4 regions of the Paenibacillus sp. GD4 genome follow, and region 2 is predicted to be linked to each of the others. Evidence: riboswitches for the same ligand, from Rfam matches in the RefSeq annotation. Region 2 holds a riboswitch; each other region holds the start of a gene.
What was found. A riboswitch is a leader RNA that binds a small molecule or an ion and turns the genes downstream of it on or off. The one in region 2 is predicted to bind cyclic di-GMP.
Positions count from the first base shown of each region.

Region 1: another riboswitch for cyclic di-GMP. It lies ahead of RAC89_RS24575 (methyl-accepting chemotaxis protein); the one in region 2 lies ahead of RAC89_RS13275 (methyl-accepting chemotaxis protein).
Region 3: another riboswitch for cyclic di-GMP. It lies ahead of RAC89_RS05555 (diguanylate cyclase); the one in region 2 lies ahead of RAC89_RS13275 (methyl-accepting chemotaxis protein).
Region 4: another riboswitch for cyclic di-GMP. It lies ahead of RAC89_RS11390 (GspE/PulE family protein); the one in region 2 lies ahead of RAC89_RS13275 (methyl-accepting chemotaxis protein).

Region 1 covers NZ_JAVCYK010000002.1:289,959-294,165, forward strand. The annotation lists gene RAC89_RS24565 (endonuclease/exonuclease/phosphatase family protein) at 1-516, shown strand, start outside; gene RAC89_RS24570 (Ig-like domain-containing protein) at 489-1,244, shown strand; cyclic di-GMP riboswitch class I at 1,355-1,443, shown strand; gene RAC89_RS24575 (methyl-accepting chemotaxis protein) at 1,525-3,672, shown strand; gene RAC89_RS24580 (AraC family transcriptional regulator) at 3,752-4,207, opposite strand, start outside.
Region 2 covers NZ_JAVCYK010000001.1:2,809,839-2,814,045, reverse strand. The annotation lists gene RAC89_RS13285 (FecCD family ABC transporter permease) at 1-986, opposite strand, end outside; gene RAC89_RS13280 (ABC transporter substrate-binding protein) at 1,016-2,032, opposite strand; cyclic di-GMP riboswitch class I at 2,286-2,371, shown strand; gene RAC89_RS13275 (methyl-accepting chemotaxis protein) at 2,452-3,867, shown strand; gene RAC89_RS13270 (AraC family transcriptional regulator) at 3,932-4,207, opposite strand, start outside.
Region 3 covers NZ_JAVCYK010000001.1:1,159,678-1,163,884, forward strand. The annotation lists gene RAC89_RS05550 (NAD(P)H-dependent oxidoreductase) at 1-128, shown strand, start outside; gene RAC89_RS05555 (diguanylate cyclase) at 186-2,426, opposite strand; cyclic di-GMP riboswitch class I at 2,396-2,482, opposite strand; gene RAC89_RS05560 (NAD(P)-dependent alcohol dehydrogenase) at 2,617-3,543, opposite strand; gene RAC89_RS05565 (winged helix-turn-helix domain-containing protein) at 3,634-4,207, opposite strand, start outside.
Region 4 covers NZ_JAVCYK010000001.1:2,417,264-2,421,470, reverse strand. The annotation lists gene RAC89_RS31650 (response regulator) at 1-470, opposite strand, end outside; gene RAC89_RS11390 (GspE/PulE family protein) at 513-2,159, opposite strand; cyclic di-GMP riboswitch class I at 2,206-2,297, opposite strand; gene RAC89_RS11385 (dimethylarginine dimethylaminohydrolase family protein) at 2,492-3,481, opposite strand; gene greA (transcription elongation factor GreA) at 3,606-4,082, shown strand.

The DNA of each region.
Region 1 (4,207 bases), on a different contig from region 2:
AGCCAATACGGCACTGCCGTTCTGAGCAAATACCCCATTGTGCAGAACCAGAATTATTGGCTTACGAGCTATGGTCAGGAGCAGCGTGGGGTACTCGAGACGACGATTGACGTTCAAGGGGTTCAGCTGAGCTTCTATTCCACCCACTTGGGACTGGATGCCATTCAGCGGAATACCCAGGCGGATGAAATATTAGCTATTATGGCGAAACGAAGCGGCCCCAAAATCCTTGTAGGCGATTTTAACGCGAGGCCGTATGCTCCGGAAATGAGCAAGTTCACCAAAGAGCTTCAGAACCAGTTCGCAGACCAGCCGAATGCGTTTACCATTGATTCGGTCAACCCGTCGGCCACGATTGACTATATCTTGGCCTCCAGCGACGTCATGCTCGGTGAACGTGAGAACGCCCGCGTCATTCAGACGCAAGCCTCCGACCATTTACCGATCGTCAGCAACCTGTACCTGAAAAGGCAGCTGCAGCAGTTACAGTGGACCAGACCGATGGGAAGGCGGTGATCGGGGAGCAGTACCCTCTGAAGGTTACCGGCAGCTATTCCGGCGGATTTACTAGTAACGTCACGAGCCATGTGAAATACACGGTATCCGATTCGTCAGTGCTGACCGTGAGCCCGGCGGGTATCGTCACACCGCTGAACCCCGGTGCGGCTGAAATTACGGCGACCTTGGACGGCATTAGCGCGTCATCTACAGTATATGTGATGAGCAACAACTCCCGGCTTGCCGCTATACAATTAGAAGGCGCCCCCCTGGCGGGCTTCGCGGCCGAGCTTCTGGAATATACCGTATATTTGCCGGAAGGCACAAGCAGCGCACTGCCGATTACAGCTGATGCTGCAGATGCTAAAGCCTCTATTGCCGTATCGCAGGCGGAAGGAGTTCCCGGTGCTGCCACAATTGTCGTCACGGCGGAGGACGGGGTGCACCTTACGACTTACCGTGTTTATTTCGAATGGAATACGATTGTTGGCATGGTCTTGAGTCCTGCTGACTGGAAAGCCGAGCCCGGCGAGGAAACCACTGTAACAGCTTACTTGCAGTATAAAGACGGCTCGCGGAAAGAAGCTCCGGAGAAAGTGAAGTTTGCCCATGGCGACGGTTCGGTTGCATCGGTTAACGCCCACGGACAGGTTAAGGCTCATCTTGCAGGCACTTCAAGCATTACAGCTACATTCGGGGAGTATGCCGCTGCTATGAACGTTGTGGTTAACGGCTCTCGAAAGTAGGTTGAACCCACGCCGGTCGTGTTATGTCGAAATTGTAAAAAAGTTTAACAGACCCCCTACCAATTTCCTACCGCATGAGTATATAATAAGAATCGACCTTAGGTAAAAAGACACGATACAGGCACACTTCGCGAAAGCGTTGGCCGCAAAGCTATAGGGGCTACAAAGGGGGAACCCTTCATGCCAGCCAGCTGCCGAATGTTTCAAGCCTCTTGCATTAAAGGAGACCGAAACACGCGGTTTCCTTTTTTTATTTTTCATGACGGAGGGAAATGACAGCATGGCAACCAACAGGACATCCCAAGGCATTGCACAGAAAGTAAGGGTATTTTTCGCACCGGGCGAATGGATCATGAACCGATTGAAGTATGTTAACAAATTTATCGTCATCGGTCTTCTTGTTATCGTTCCGCTATTGGTTCTAACGTTTCTGCAATACTCCAATGCGTCAACCGCATCATCCCATATCAAAGAGGAGCTGCGAGGCGTTACCTATGCGGATAGTCTTAAAGACCTGCTGATCGCTATGGATACGCGGCGCGCGCTCTTTAGCGGCATCATTCTTGGAGATGCCTCTTTACAAGAAAACGTGCCAAAAACCGAGGAAGCCATTCAGCAAGCTATAGTGTCCATAGAACAGCTCAACGGCGAAATGGGCGAGGATTTCAAAACAACGGAGCGATGGAGCGCTATCCTGAAAAAGTGGAACGAGCTCAAGAACAAGGGGACGGATCTTTCTCCTCAGCAAAGCCTTGATCAGCACGGCTCCATTCTAACGGACATTCGTTCTCTGATGACGCATATCACGAATTCCTCCGGTCTCGTTATTGACGGCGAAATAGGAAGCTACTACTTGATGGATTCGGCGCTTAAGCAAATGCCACTGCTGGCGGACCGCGTCGGCCGCGCCAGAGCTTTGGCGATATCCTTCACGGCTGCAAGATCATCCGGCATCGCTACACAGCAGACTCTTACAACTTTGTCTGAGCAAATCAAAACAACGCTGGAGACCATCAATTCGAACCTGATTATTACGGCGGACATCCACGAGCAAGCAGGATCGAAACTGAAGGAAGCTTATAATAACAATGCCGCGGAAACGTCAAAGCTGCTGGAATTCGTCAATCGGGTTACTTTGCTGGATGCTTCTTTCACCATGAAGCCGAAAGATACATACGCCAGCCTAAGCGGGTCAGTGGAGCTAACGTATAAGCAATATGAAACCCAAATGGAAGTTTTGAAGAGCTTGCTCCAGACAAGAATCGATGAAGCGAATATGCATAAGACAATTCTTGTTACGGTAGCTCTGCTGGTGCTGCTCGGTGTCATCTACTTGTTTATTTCGTTCTATGTCTCCGTTCAAAGAGCGGTCGGTGCTTTGGAAGCCTCGGCATCGGAAATAGCTGAAGGGAACCTGACGTTCCGTGTCCGATTGGAGTCAAGGGATGAGCTTGCCATTGTTGCAAATGCCTTCAATCGGATGGCGGATACGTTTAGGGAAACGATTCTTGCCGGTCAGCAGGCGTCCGAGCAGGTAGCTGAGTCGGCGGAGATGCTGACACGCAATGCACACGCATCTACCCAGGCAAGCAATCAAATTACGGAAGCAACCCAGCAAGTAGCCGCCGGAACCCACACGCAGCTGAAGGGGGCTGAGGAAACCTCCGTAGCCATGGAGGAGATGGCGCAGGGGATTCAGCGAATCGCTGAAACCTCCTCTACGGTAGCGGAAGCCGCAGCGACAGCCGGTGAGCAGGCGATAAGCGGTAACGAAGCTTTGCAGCAGGCGATTGGGCAAATGAACAAGATTCATGCTACGGTAGGGGAATCCGCCGCCGTTGTACAGCAGCTGGGTAAACATTCCGAGGAAATCGATTCGATCATCGGCGTCATCTCCGAAATCGCGGTTCAGACGAATTTACTTGCCTTGAACGCTTCCATCGAAGCGGCGCGGGCAGGGGAACACGGCGCCGGCTTTATGGTCGTAGCTTCCGAGGTCAAGAAGCTGGCAGAACAGACGAAGCAATCGGCGGGACAAATTACCGAGGTGATTCGGGAGATACAGAAGCAAACCGGCGGAGCCGTCACACGGATTATGTCCGGTGTGGAGGAGGTTGAGCTGGGCAAACAGGTCATCGGGCAAGCCGGCAGTATGCTTGAGCGGATCGTTGCTTCCGTACAGCAGGTGTCCGATCAGATCCAGGAGGTATCCGCAGCCGCGCAGGAGATGTCCGCCGGTACGGAGCAGGTGACCGCTTCGATGGCAGAGATGGTGACAACCTCCCGCAACGCCGCCGATCATGCCTTGCAGGTGTCATCCTCCTCGCAGCAGCAGCTTGCTTCGATGCAAGAAATTTCCGCTTCCTCCGACGAACTGGCACGTATCTCTCAGAAGCTGCGTTCCGTGATAACTCAGTACACCGTATGATATTAGCGTAAGAATAACCGCTCTCTGAAATAGGGAGCGGTTATTTCCATTGTAGACGATTGCCTTGTAACGTGACGGCTTAATGCAATCCTGCGATGCCTTTCAGCTGCCGCTCCCGGTACTGTCTTGGCGTCATGCCGCGTATGCGCAGGAACGCGCGGGAGAAGGTGGAAAATGAGGAGAAGCCGGATTCATAGGCGACCTGTGAAATCGGCAGCTCGGAGGATATCAACAGGCTGCAAGCATGCCGTACGCGCAGCTCATGCAGCAGATCGACGAAATGGATGCCGTAGGCTTCACCGAACAGTGTGCTGAGCTGGGACGGATGGACGCCGAAGCGTTCGGACAAGGACGTCAAGGATAAAGGGTCCAAATAGTGCTCATACACGTACTGTACGACCGGCCAGATTCCTTTCGTATTGACGGAGGAAGGTTGACGGACTGCCGCCGACGGGACGATTCCGCTGCTGCGCACGAACAAGGACAGCGCCTCAAGGAGAAGGGCTCGGAGCATGACAGGACGCCACGGGAGCGT
Region 2 (4,207 bases):
CCCCTTCGCGCGATATAAATGAAAAACGGGGCGCCGATCGCGGCCGTCATCACGCCTACCGGCATTTCCGAGGGAATCATAATAAATCTTGCGACCACATCCGCCAGAAGAAGCAGGGTCGCACCGAGCACGGCACAATACGGAATGACCCACCGATGATCCGTTCCACCGATATAACGCGCAATATGCGGAATTACAATCCCGATAAAACCAATAGGTCCCGCTACCGAAACGGAGCCGCCCGCAAGGACGACGATAATGATCCCGGCCGTCAGCTTGACCCACATCGTCCTTTGTCCTAAGCCTTTCGCCGTATCCTCGCCCATCAGGAGCAAATTCATATCTCTCGCAATGAACCATGCGACCGCCCAGCTCACGGCCATATAAGGAAATACGGCCATAATCATATCGGGAGAGCGGCCCGCAATCGTTCCCGTCAGCCAATACAGCACCGTTCCGAGGCCTTGCTTGTTCAGCACCAGAATCGCTTGGGTAAACGATGCGAATAAGGCGGACATGGCAGCGCCGGCGAGTACGATTTTGAGAGGAGTCAAGCCGTCTCTGCCCATTGAGCCCAGCACGTAAACGAACACAGCTGCCAGGGCAGCTCCTATGAAGGAGATCCACATCAGCCATTGCATGGATGAAATCGAGAAGGCGATGGCTGCAAGGACGACGAAGAAGGTAGCCCCGGCATTCACTCCTAGCACACTGGGCGAAGCGAGCGGATTGCGTGTCAGCGTCTGCATCAGCGTGCCCGCGATGGCAAGGCTGGCCCCTATGGCTGCGGCAATGCAAGCCCTCGGCACACGAGTAGTGCGGATAATGATTTGGTCGGCGACATTCTCATCGTAGTGAAAGACGGACGCCCAGGCGGTATGCCAATCGTATTGGGTCGCACCGAAAAGGATGCTGGAGACAAAGCTCAGCAGCAGGACCAGCAGGAGAGCCAGCAGACCGCCGGCCTTCGCTACAGTCGAATGCATCAGATTCATGGTGAAACGCTCCCTAGGAACTACTTGATTTCAAAATAATGGTAGAGGTCATCCAGCATTGCCTTTGCCGCCATGGACCCGCCGGCCAAGTTCCAGGTGATCGTGTCGACCTTGTAGTACTTCCCGTTCTTGACACCCTTCAGGCTCTTCCAGAGAGGATGGGAGGTCCAATCGTTTTGTGATTTGGCTACCGTCGGCTCATTCTCATTGAGTCGGGTAATATCGAATATGTAGTCCCCATCCAGCTGCGACATCTGCTCCTTCGAGGTGAGGTTCACCACGGCCTTGCCTTCCACCATTTGCGCCTTCGGACGAGGCAATCCTAGCTCCTTGAAGATCGTGCCGGCAAACCCTGTCGCATAGAAGCGCGCGCTGCCGTCCCGTTCGAACCGGACAATCGATACCTCCGATTTGGCCAGCTTATCTCCCGCCTTCTGTTTAAACTCCGCCACACGGCGATCCCATTCGCTAAGAATCTTCGCGCCTTCCTCCTGCTTGTAGAGCGCATCGGCTGCGATCTTCAGGTTCGCCTTCCAATCGAAAATCTCTTCCGTCATAATCGTCGGGGCAATGCTCTCCAGCTGAGGATAAATCTTCTCATGGCGATTTTTCGTTCCGATAATCAAATCCGGCTTGAGCGCGATAATGGCCTCTACATTGGGCTGGGTTTCCTCGCCGAGGTTTTTCACCCCGTCCATCTGCGCCCGCAAATAGTTGTACCACGGCTTCTCTTCCCACGACTCTACCGAGCCGACAGGCTTCACACCCAGATGAAGCGAAATATCCGTCATCCCGTTGAAAAGAACGACCACCCGTTCCGGCTTTTTCTTTAAGGTTGCCGTTCCCATGGCATGCTTAATGATTTTTTCCCCTGTTGCGGCTGTACTCGCCCCGCCCTGGTCCTTCGATTTCCCCGCTTCCGGAGAAGCTGCCTGATTAACGACTGTTCCCGCCGATCCTCCCGGTGCCGCTGTACTTCCGCAGGCAGAAACCGCCAACGCCAGTACAAATAGGACCATCCATCGTAAAGCCTTCATATTGTTGCTTCCTCCTTAACCACAGCTAATGCAGACAATGCAGTTCGGACTGCGTTTGCTTCGGTGTATTGTATTGATAATAATTATCATTATCATTATAGGATGCGTTTTTTCCAAAGTACATATCTTTTTTTATCCGTTTGCTTTACTGAATTTATCTCAACCAACGAGAAATTTGTCGATTTTTGTTGATAATTTCTAAAGTACACTTTATACTATGGGGGATTAGGTCCTTTCTACTAAATCGAATATTCTTCGTCAACGGCAAACCCCTCGAAAGGCGGGGACGCAAAGCTACGGGTCTAAGGTTTCATTAACTACGATCGCCGGGCTACCGAAGCTGCATGAAAACCGGCTTCCTGGCGGTTTTTTTATTTACATTGATACCCAGTCATACAAAAATCGGGAGGCCAACATCCATGAGACTGAAGACGAAGCTTCTACTTGTTCTTGCAACACTGCTTAGCATGATTGTTTTCATTGGGGTTTATTTTTACATTAACACCGAACACAACCAGAAGATGTACGATGCCCTCTTGCAAAAGCAGGAGTACCGGTTTCACATGAAATCCATTCAATTTCGGTTAACGGGCTTATCCAATGACGAGAGAGGCTTCCTCCTTCAAGGTGATGCAAGCTACCTGCCGGAAATGAAAGCGAAGACCGCCGATATTGACGGTTATTTGCAAACGCTTCGCAGAATGAAGGAGCTCGGTCCTGAGGAGCAGCAGACGATCGATAAAATCAGCCGAAACTTCATTAACTTCTCCGCCGCCAGCAAAAAAGTTCTCGACGCGTACAATCAAGGCAATCCGGCCGAAGCGCTGAAGCTTCATTTTGGCGAAGAGCGCGAGGCCCGTAAGGAGCTGGATCCGATCATAGCCGATTCACTTAACAGTCTGAATGATCAGATCGCCGTCTCCCTTCAGGAACTGGAAGCCAAGCAAAGCTTGAATCAAACCATTATTATTACTATCATCATCGTTTGCTTGGCCATTAGTGCAGCCTTCGGATGGATCATGCTGAACAATTTGCGCTCTGTGATCCGAACCGTAATGGCCTCCGCGCAGAATGTTTCCGCTTCGGCACAGCAGATTTCGGCCAGCACCGAGGAGATTGCCAGCGGCGCCAACGATCAATCCCAATCCGCACAGCACATGACGGAGCTGATTACGGAGCTCTCCATTGCAATCAACTCAGTGGCGGAGAACGCGGAGCAGGCCGCCGAATTTTCCAGCCAAACCGTCTCCATTGCCAAGGAGGGCGGGGAAGCGGTACGCAACTCGATTACCGGCATGGATCAGGTAAGCCGTCAAATGTCCAAGCTGGAGCAGGATTCCGCTACCATCGGTGACATTATTGAGGTTATTGACGAAATTGCGGACCAAACGAATCTGCTGGCGTTGAATGCCGCCATTGAGGCCGCCCGCGCGGGAGAACACGGCCGGGGCTTCGCCGTTGTCGCCGATGAGGTGCGTAAGCTGGCCGAACGCAGCCGGGAAGCCACGAAGCAAATTTCCGGAATCATCAAGGGGATGCAGCACAACACCGAGCTGAGTGTTCTTGCCGTGAAGGAGGGAGTGGCCTTGTCGCAGATGACAGGAGAGTCCTTCGAGCGCATTATTGCGAAGCTGAACGAAACCGCAAGCAAGGTGGTGGAAATTGCCGCTGCCTGTGAGGAGCAAGCCGCTCAATCGGGCGATGTGCTGCGTTCGGTAGAGAGCATCTCCGCCGTAACGGAAGAGACCGCCGCCAGCGTCGAGGAGAATTCGGCGACCTCGCAATCGCTTGCCCAGATGGCGGAAGCCTTGTCCGAATCGATTGCGAAAATTTAAACGTACAAAGGCACGGTACCGTAGGAAAAACGGCCCGTGCCTTTTGTCAATGAATCGAGCGATACTACGGCCTCTGTGATTGTCTAGCATAGGACGACGGAGTCATTCCGGTGATCCGCTTGAAAATACGACTGAAGTAAAATTCGTCCTCATATCCGACTAACTTTGAAATATCGGTTAAAGCCAAGCCTGAGCTCCCCAACAATTCCTTCGCTTTGCTAACCCGCAACCGTATCAGATAATCCTTCGGAGCGAAACCGGTGAGCCGCTTGAACTGCCGCGAGTAATAACCGGTGCTGAGCCCTGCCGTCTTGGCCAACTGTTCAATGGTCAACGGAGA
Region 3 (4,207 bases), 1.7 Mb from region 2:
ATATATTGCATTTTTGCGGCATAAAGCCGGTGCGAATTACCGAGATCGGTCCGGTCAGGCCGTCATCGGAAGAGCTGCGGACCAAGTGGCTCGACAAAGTAAGGCGGCTCGGGTCCAAACGAGCATAACGAAATAGGCAGGCGCCGCGTTGTATCGTTCTAACGAGGTACCTGCCTTTCTACGTATTATGAGTGTCGTTCCATGCTCTCGGAGGGTTCGGCAAGAACGGTACAGTTGCGTCCCGAACGTTTCGCTTCATACAAGGCTTGATCCGCCCGCTGCAGCAGCGACCTTAGCCCTTCACCCCTCACATTCTCCGCTGCGCCAAGGCTTGCAGTAATTTGAATCGGGAGCTGCTCAGGCTCGAAGCTGTGATCGGCTACAATTCGGCGCATCGCTTCCGCGACCTTCCATGCCTCCGCACCACGATGTCCCGGCAGCAGCAGAACAAACTCCTCTCCGCCGTAACGTGCCATAAGATGCTGAGGCGGAAGATGCGGGGCCACTACCAGCGGTACATTCCTCAGCACCAAATCCCCAAAGAGATGTCCGAAGCGATCGTTTACCTGCTTGAAATAATCTACATCATATAAAATAACGGAGATCGGCTCTCCATGCAGCTCGGCTCGTTCCAGCCATTGCTCGGCCAGATGGAAAAAGTGACGGCGATTATAGATGCCGGTCAGCTCATCCGTTATGGCCATCATTTCCTTTTCCCGATACAGCTGCGCATTCGTCACGGCGATGACCGCTTGGCTGCAAAAGCTTAACACCAGCTCGACTTCACTTCGCTCAAAGGCCGGCTCCTTCCTCTCGATGATGTGCAAACCAACGAGCTTCCCGTGCATTTCGAGCGGTACGGCCAGAAGGTAGCCCTGTCCATCCGTACTGCATACCATAATCGGCTGGTGGTCTTGTCTCATTTGAGCAAACCAAGCCTTAACCTCTAAGGGATCCCGTTGAGACAATCCTATGCCGTGATCGGTTTCCGCATGAGGGACTAAACGATCGGACTCCAGCATCCATGAAGCCGCGCGATCATAACGGACAAGCTTCAGCAGCTCGTAGAAGGCAAGGTCCTTCACTTGCTCGGCATCCAAAGTAGAATTCAGCTTATACATGCAGGTTCGAAGCAGCTCGGAAACCCGGCTCCTCTCCCGCTCCGCGACGTTTTCCAGCTGAAGACGGTTCGCCGTTTCCTGCGCCTGCATCAGCTCCCCGATTCGAATCAGCATGTCATTGAGCGAGGTCCCGAGCACACGGAATTCATCCTTAGCCCGGAGCTGCACCCTGGCGGTAAGGTCCCCTGCCCCGGCTCGCATAATTACTCTGATAATCTCGTGAAGCGGTTTCGTCACCCAACGGAACAAGATCATGACGAACAACCCGAACGCCGCTGTGATGGAAAGAAGAAGCACCATCGCGTACTTATAGGCCAAATCGATCAGCGGACTTTGAATGTCCGCCACGTCATCCTCTACGATGACGGTCCAATCGGCCAGAGGGATTTTGGAATACGCCAAATATTTGGACCCTTGACCGTTCGAAATCACCATACCGCCGTTCATTTCATCGGATTGATCCCGGATAACGCTTATAATCTCCTCGCTTTTTACCTTCGTTTGAATCAAGTTGTCGTTGGCGGAGTGAGCCAATATCATTCCGTCAGCATCCACGATATACAGCACTCCATGCTTGTTTATTTTGATGCCCTTCAACTGATCCGAGAAAAAAGAAGTATAAATGGAATTGCCGACGACCCCTATGACTTGGCCTGAAGGTTCCTTAACCGGCACCGCAATAACGATGATCGTTTGGCTGTTGGCCCTGGAAGCAATCGTGCCGCTAACAGCCGGTGCCCCTTTCATCGCCGCGATAAAGTAGCTGCGGTCCTTCACTATAATTTGACCTGTCTCCGGTGCTGCGTCGCTGCCGGCAATAACTACTCCCTCGGAATCGCCGAGCCAAAATTTCTCATGCAGCACCGAACCGTGATAAGCGTCCTGAAGCGCCTTCGTAGATAATGAGAGCTGCGGATTCGTCGAATCAAAAAAATGTACGCCGGATTCGCTTCTAGCGGCCAGCGTATGACGAAACAGCTGCTGGGAGGCGAGGATTTCGGTTTGCCGTATTTCTGCGGAAACCAACCCCCGAATGGCTTCTCCCATACGATAAGCATTCGCCTTCATTTCGTCGTCACTCTTGCGAAGCAGAAGCTCCGAGCTATAGAAATATGTGATGATCCCGGAAATAAGTATGGAGGCTGAAACAATGACAACGATAAGGATCGGCAATTTGATCCGCAAATTCATAGGCTTTCCCCTCACTCCATCGATGAACATGACATGCTGCGAGTTATTGGCGCCGCGTTGCGATGATTCAAACGCAATCCGATTTCTGCGGCCCGGCCGCCCTAGAGTCAGCACTCCTTAGGCCCGAAGCTTTGCGCCCCCTCCTTTCGGAAGGTTTGCCCACTCGACATTATTCGACACATTTTAGTATAAGATATTTTTAGCTATTTGTCTAAGGGACTACGGGCAAGGATTACCATACCACTTTATATGCGCAAAATAAAAACCACCGGTAACGGCAACCCAGTGGCCTTCTCTTATAAAATTACATACAATTCTCATGCTTCACCGTGATGACGACATTCCCTTTTTTATGCCCTTTTTCAACATAACGATGCGCTTCGGGAACTTGCTCCAACGAGTAGCGTCTATCGATAACCGCTTTCAGCTTCCCTTCTTCTGCGAGCCCTTTGAGGAAAAGCAGATCTTCCTTGCGTACCTTGGCAATCCCTTGGCCATCGACCGTCACATAGCTCCCGCTTGGAGCAAGTGCTTTCTTGGCAGCGGATTTCGAGAGCTTCCCTACAGCGTCGAAGATCAGATCGTAGCACCCTACTTCCAGGGTAAACTCCTCCTTCGTGTAGTCCATCACCTGATCCGCCCCTATGGCTTTGACAAATTCAAGGTTGGAGGCGCTGCACACCCCGGTAACCTCCGCGCCATAATATTTCGCCAGCTGCACCGCAGACGTGCCTACAGCTCCGGAAGCTCCATAGATTAGAACCCTCTGCCCTTGCCTTATATTCCCTTTGCGAAAAAAATGCAATGCCGTCGTAGCTCCCATAGGAACGGCAGCCGCCTCTTCATAGCTCATGTTCGCGGGCTTTAAAGCCATCACACCGTCCTCCCGCAAACATGTGTACTCCGCATGCGCTCCGAAGCCCATCCCGGTCAGGGCATAAATTTGATCCCCTTCCCGAAAGCTCCGGACCTCCTTGCCCACCGCTTCAATCTCTCCGGCCAGCTCGACGCCAAGGATGGGCTTCCTCGGTTTCCTAAGTCCCAAGACAATGCGCATAGGGAGCCACAGCGATAGCGGGCTTTGAAAGCGGCGCACACGCAAGTCACCGGCCGACACCGTCGTCGCATGAATTTTCACCAGCACTTCCTTGTCCTTGGGAATCGGCTTCTCCACCTCAGCCAGCTTCAGCACATCCGCGGAACCGTATTTTGTACATAATATCGCTCTCATGGACTTCCTCCCCCAACGGCATATTGGAATTAGCATACATGCCAATGGATGCGATTCCATAGATACTAAAGTACGGTTTTGACGAAATGCTTAAAGAAGACCAAGCTTGCGGGCAAGAGCTACCGCTTCGGTGCGCCGTTTGACCTGCAGCTTGTCGAAGATGATCCGGTTATGCCCTTTCACCGTACTCAGGGAAATGAAAAGGCGCTCGCCTATCTCGTGATTCGACAATCCTAGGGCTATGAGACGGAGCACCTCCGTTTCCCGCGCGGTAAGCGGCTCAATCAGTGAGGGCGCTTGAGGCAGATCGGAGAGGAGCCCGCTATGGATTCCCTCCGCTTTCATGGCGGACAGCAGCTTTCCGATGTACTCTTGCATGATTCCCGCAGCCGCGGCTTCCGACAAGAGACCGGCCATCGGCAGCCCTTCCTCGAGAAACAGCCGGACGAAGCCTCCCGGCTCCGCTAATGCCAAGGCATAGCTCAGCTGCTGCAAGGATCTCAGCTTTTCTCCATGGGCATGCAGCGCAAGGGCTTCGAGAATCAAGCCTTGAAGCCGTTCATCCTCCCAGCCTTTGGCTTCCACCCATTCCATGTGCGGTCCCAGCAGAGCCAGCGCTGCAGCTGTATCTCCTTGAGCCAGATGGGCCCGAGCCAGACTCACA
Region 4 (4,207 bases), 390 kb from region 2:
AGGGCCTCAGTCATAGCCTGCGCTTGCACTTCCGGCGTTGTCTCCACCGTCGCAGCGATAGCAGCATGGCTGTCCGACTCCTCCTCGGACGCCAGCGGCTTAAGATGCGGCATCGCGTACTTGCGAATGATCTCCTTCAGCCGCTCCGGGTTGAACGGCTTCATCACATAGCCTTTAGCCCCGGCATCCAGTGCGTCGAAGATCAGATCCTGCTGGTTGCTTGCCGAGCAGATCAAAATAACCGCTGTGGAATCGAGCTTTAGGATTTCCTTAATCGCATCGACGCCGTTCATCTCCGGCATGGTCAAGTCCATCATGACAAAATCCGGAATGAGCTCTTCATAGAGCTTAACGGCCTCACGGCCGTTGCTTGCCTCACCTACGACCTCATATCCGGACTGTCTTAAGCAATCGGCAACCATTCTTCGCATAAAGTTCGTATCGTCTACCACCAGCACCCGATAGGACATATTCCGTGGCCTCCTTTGTGTTTTCACTGCAAATTCTGTGCCTCAACCGCTGCTGATTTCACGCAGCACTTCATCCACTGTCGTAATGCCGCTGCGTGCCTTCATGAGACCGTCATAAAGCAGGGACTTCGAACCACTCTGCTCCAGCTGCTGCTTCAGTTCCTCCGGTTGGCGCCTCGATAACATCCAGCTTCGTAGTCCTTCCTCTGACGTCACCACCTCTTGAAGAGGAACATACCCCCTATAGCCGGTCTGCTGGCATAAGCTGCAGCCGCTGCCCCGGATGACCGTAGGCTTGCCGCTGATCTGGGCGGATACGAAGGAGCGGAAGTTTCCGATCAGCCCCTTGCTTGCCTTGCCGTCCTCCGGATGAAGCAGCCCATGGCTTTCGAATTGGGCGGCCTCCTCATCCGTGACCGGAACCGATTGGGCGCATTGCTTGCATACTCTGCGTACCATACGCTGGGAAACGACACAATGCAGGGAGGAAGCCGCTAAGTAGGGATCCGTTCCTCTATCCAGCAAGTGCTGAAGGGTCTCTGCGGCACTGCTGCCGAGGACACTCCCTATAATCAGCTTTCCCCCAGCTGCGGCGCGGAGCGCCATCTGCAGCATGCCCGGTGAAGAAAGATCATCGATGAGGATGGCGTTCGGCTCCTGCCTCAGCACGGAGCGGAGAGCCAGAGGGGCTGTGAGGCCGACTTCATCCTTCACTTCCACCTGCTGAACGCCGTCCAGCCTGCGCAGTACACGTTCCTCGACCGATGCGCATCGGAGCGTTTCTTTGTTCAGCTCCTCCATCAGCGTGTACAGCGTTGTCGTTTTGCCGCTGCCCCAAGGCCCTGAAACTAATATCAGTCCGGAGGGCCGTCGAATCGATTTTTCCAATTTATGAAGGTTCGGCTCGCTGAGCGATAGTTCGGAGAGCTTGCGGATTGCTTCCGAAGCATCGGTTACACTGACGAAAAGGCTCTCCCCCGCGGTGGTCGGCAGAGTGGAGAGACGCAGATCGACCGTCCTGTCCGCTACATGGACCCGCAGCGATCCTTCCTGAGGGAGCTTACGCTCCGAAGGGTCGAGCGCAAAGGCGTTCTTCATCCGTTCCGTCAGCCCAAGCTGCAGTTTAGAGGGCAGCGTTGTATGGGTTCGCATCGAACGGTCGATTTTGAATCGGACCCAAGCACCCTCATTCTGAGGCTCCAGGTAAATACCGCAAGCCGTTTGCCGAACGGCCTCCTCCAGCAATTGCTCCCAGAGATCCGTCGCATCCTGCATACCGTAGTGCCGAAGAACGGCTTGCTCGATTTCCGTTCTTGTCGCAAGACAGGGCTGTACCAGCAAGCCGGTTGTCATTTGGATGTCCTTAAGGGCCTCCTGATTCAGGGGGTCCAGCATGACCACCCTTAGTTTTCTCCCTTTGACCTCCAGCGGCATGACCCCGTGCTTACGGGCTAACGTCCCTGGGATCAGCTGCAGGGTTTGCTCGTCGAACTGAGCCTCCTCCATATTGACTACGGGGACGCCGAGCTGGAATTCGAGCGCTTCTACCAGCTGCCGTTCTGTGATAGAGCCGTTTAAGGTTAGCAGCTCACCCAGCTTTCGGGGCGTGGTCGCCTGCTGCAGAAGGGTCTGCTCCAACGTTTCCTTCGTAATCAGCCCGTTCATGATTAGAAGCTCGCCAAGTCGCATAGGGATCTCCTCTCTCTAGAAATGAACGCAAAAAAGCCAAGCACCTCCGAGCAACCCGGCTGTCCTGCCATCCCTGGGGATGGGGTAGACCCGTGGCTTTGCGTCCCCGACTTTCGTACGGGTTTGCCTTTGTTCCTTGTCTTGGCTTCCTACACACATCGTCAAATTTCACTTACTATCCATTGTACCAAAGCCCGTACTAATCGATATGAGGAGGGAGAATCAATTGTAACCGATACCATCATAGGCCTGAAGAGGGTCATGGCGACCTTTCAAACAAGGAATACAGTCCCCCCAGGAGGGACTTTTTTCCTTATGGGAGCCGATTGCTTTTAACATAAACTCCGGGTTAAGGGTAAGGTGACGCAGTGAATTCCGCCCCCCAGCTTATAGATTTCATCGACCTCTACGGGAATGACATCAATCCCATGTTTAGCAAGCAGGTCCATCGTACGAGCTCCGCTGCTGGAGAATAAGACCCTTCCAGGTTCGAGGGTCAGGGCATTGATCGTTAGGGGAGGATCCTTGGGATCTACATGCAGCAGCTCGATGTCGCGCTGGTGCAGCTCATCGAGGAACCAAAACGGCAGCAGCGCCGTGTTCACGAGAGCCTTGTGATGATCGATCGGCATAAAGGCTTCGTCCAGATGGATGATCGTTGAGGGCAAATCGATGACTAGGAGGCGAATTTGCTGCAAGGATAAAATGAACCGGATTTGCTCAATCCCCGCAGGGTTAACCCGTTCGGACCGGCCGATCAGCGCAGTGGCCGGATCCAGCATCATAAAGCTGCCGCCCTCTGCAAGGCCCGTTCCCTGAACCATGCCTAGGATTGGAATTCCCAGCCCTGCGAATGTCCGGGCAGCCAGCGGTGTCTCCCCATAGCGCAAATGAAGGGCTGGACGGGACAGGATAACACCTCCGGGTATTACCATAGCAAGGTCCCTCGTGAACATTCGCTCCGGGAGTCCATCGGAGGCTTCGTCCAGTGACAGGACTTCGATCCCCTCCTTCTTCAACGCTTGAGTCAAGCCGTCATATTGTGTTTGCAGCCGTTCCAGAGCAGGGAGCTCTTCTTGTCGGTAGTCACTAGGTGTGTTGCCCTTTACCTCTTCGTTGAATACAGGGCCGGCTTCGATTTCTGCCACATGGCGGTGCAGATGCAGCACTTCCCGGCCCGGACGATGCATCAGAATTTTGCCTATGCGGCCGATCTCATTCGATGCCCCCCAATAATCCCCCCATACTTCTCGAAGCATTTCCTTATCGTAAGAGGGCTTCGTCACCAAGTCCCTGGATAAATATCGTTTAGTAAGCTTCATAAGTGCAGTCTCATTCCTTTCCTCTCTTTTCAGTGTAACCACAGATCAACGGTTTCAGCCTAGGATTTGGGCAAAGAAGAAAGTAGTGGTACAATGGCAGGAGTATGATTATAGGAGATGAACCATGTTTAGCGAAGATGTTATTTTGACCAAAGAGGGGCTTGCGAATTTGGAGGCCGAGCTTGAGGAGCTCAAAACCGTAAAGCGTAAAGAGCTGGCCGAGCGCCTTAAGGTAGCCATCAGCTACGGTGATTTGAGGGAAAACAGTGAATATCATTCGGCGAAGGACGAGCAGGCGTTCTTGGAAACTCGTATCAAGACGCTGGAGAACATGCTTAAGAAAGCCCGCGTTGTGGAAGCCGGAGCCAATGATCTTTCGACGGTACAAGTGGGCTGCAAGGTGGTTCTCCATGATGTGGAGTTTGACGAGAAGGTGGAGTACCAGTTAGTAGGTCCGGCCGAAGCGGATGTGGAGAGCAACAAGATCTCGTACGAAAGTCCCCTGGGCAAGGAGCTAATGGGTAAGTCAGTCGGTAGTAAAATCAGCGTTCCGGCGCCGTCCGGGATTATCGAATATGAGCTGTTAGAGATCAAGCTGTAGGCAAAACAATCCAAATCACTCCAAATAGGGGTGATTTTTGTTTTTAACGGTTTTTGTTTGGGAGCCGTTGACAGGCTTGGCGGGCGTTGGATACGATGGTGCATAAGATATGGCTTTCAAGCACG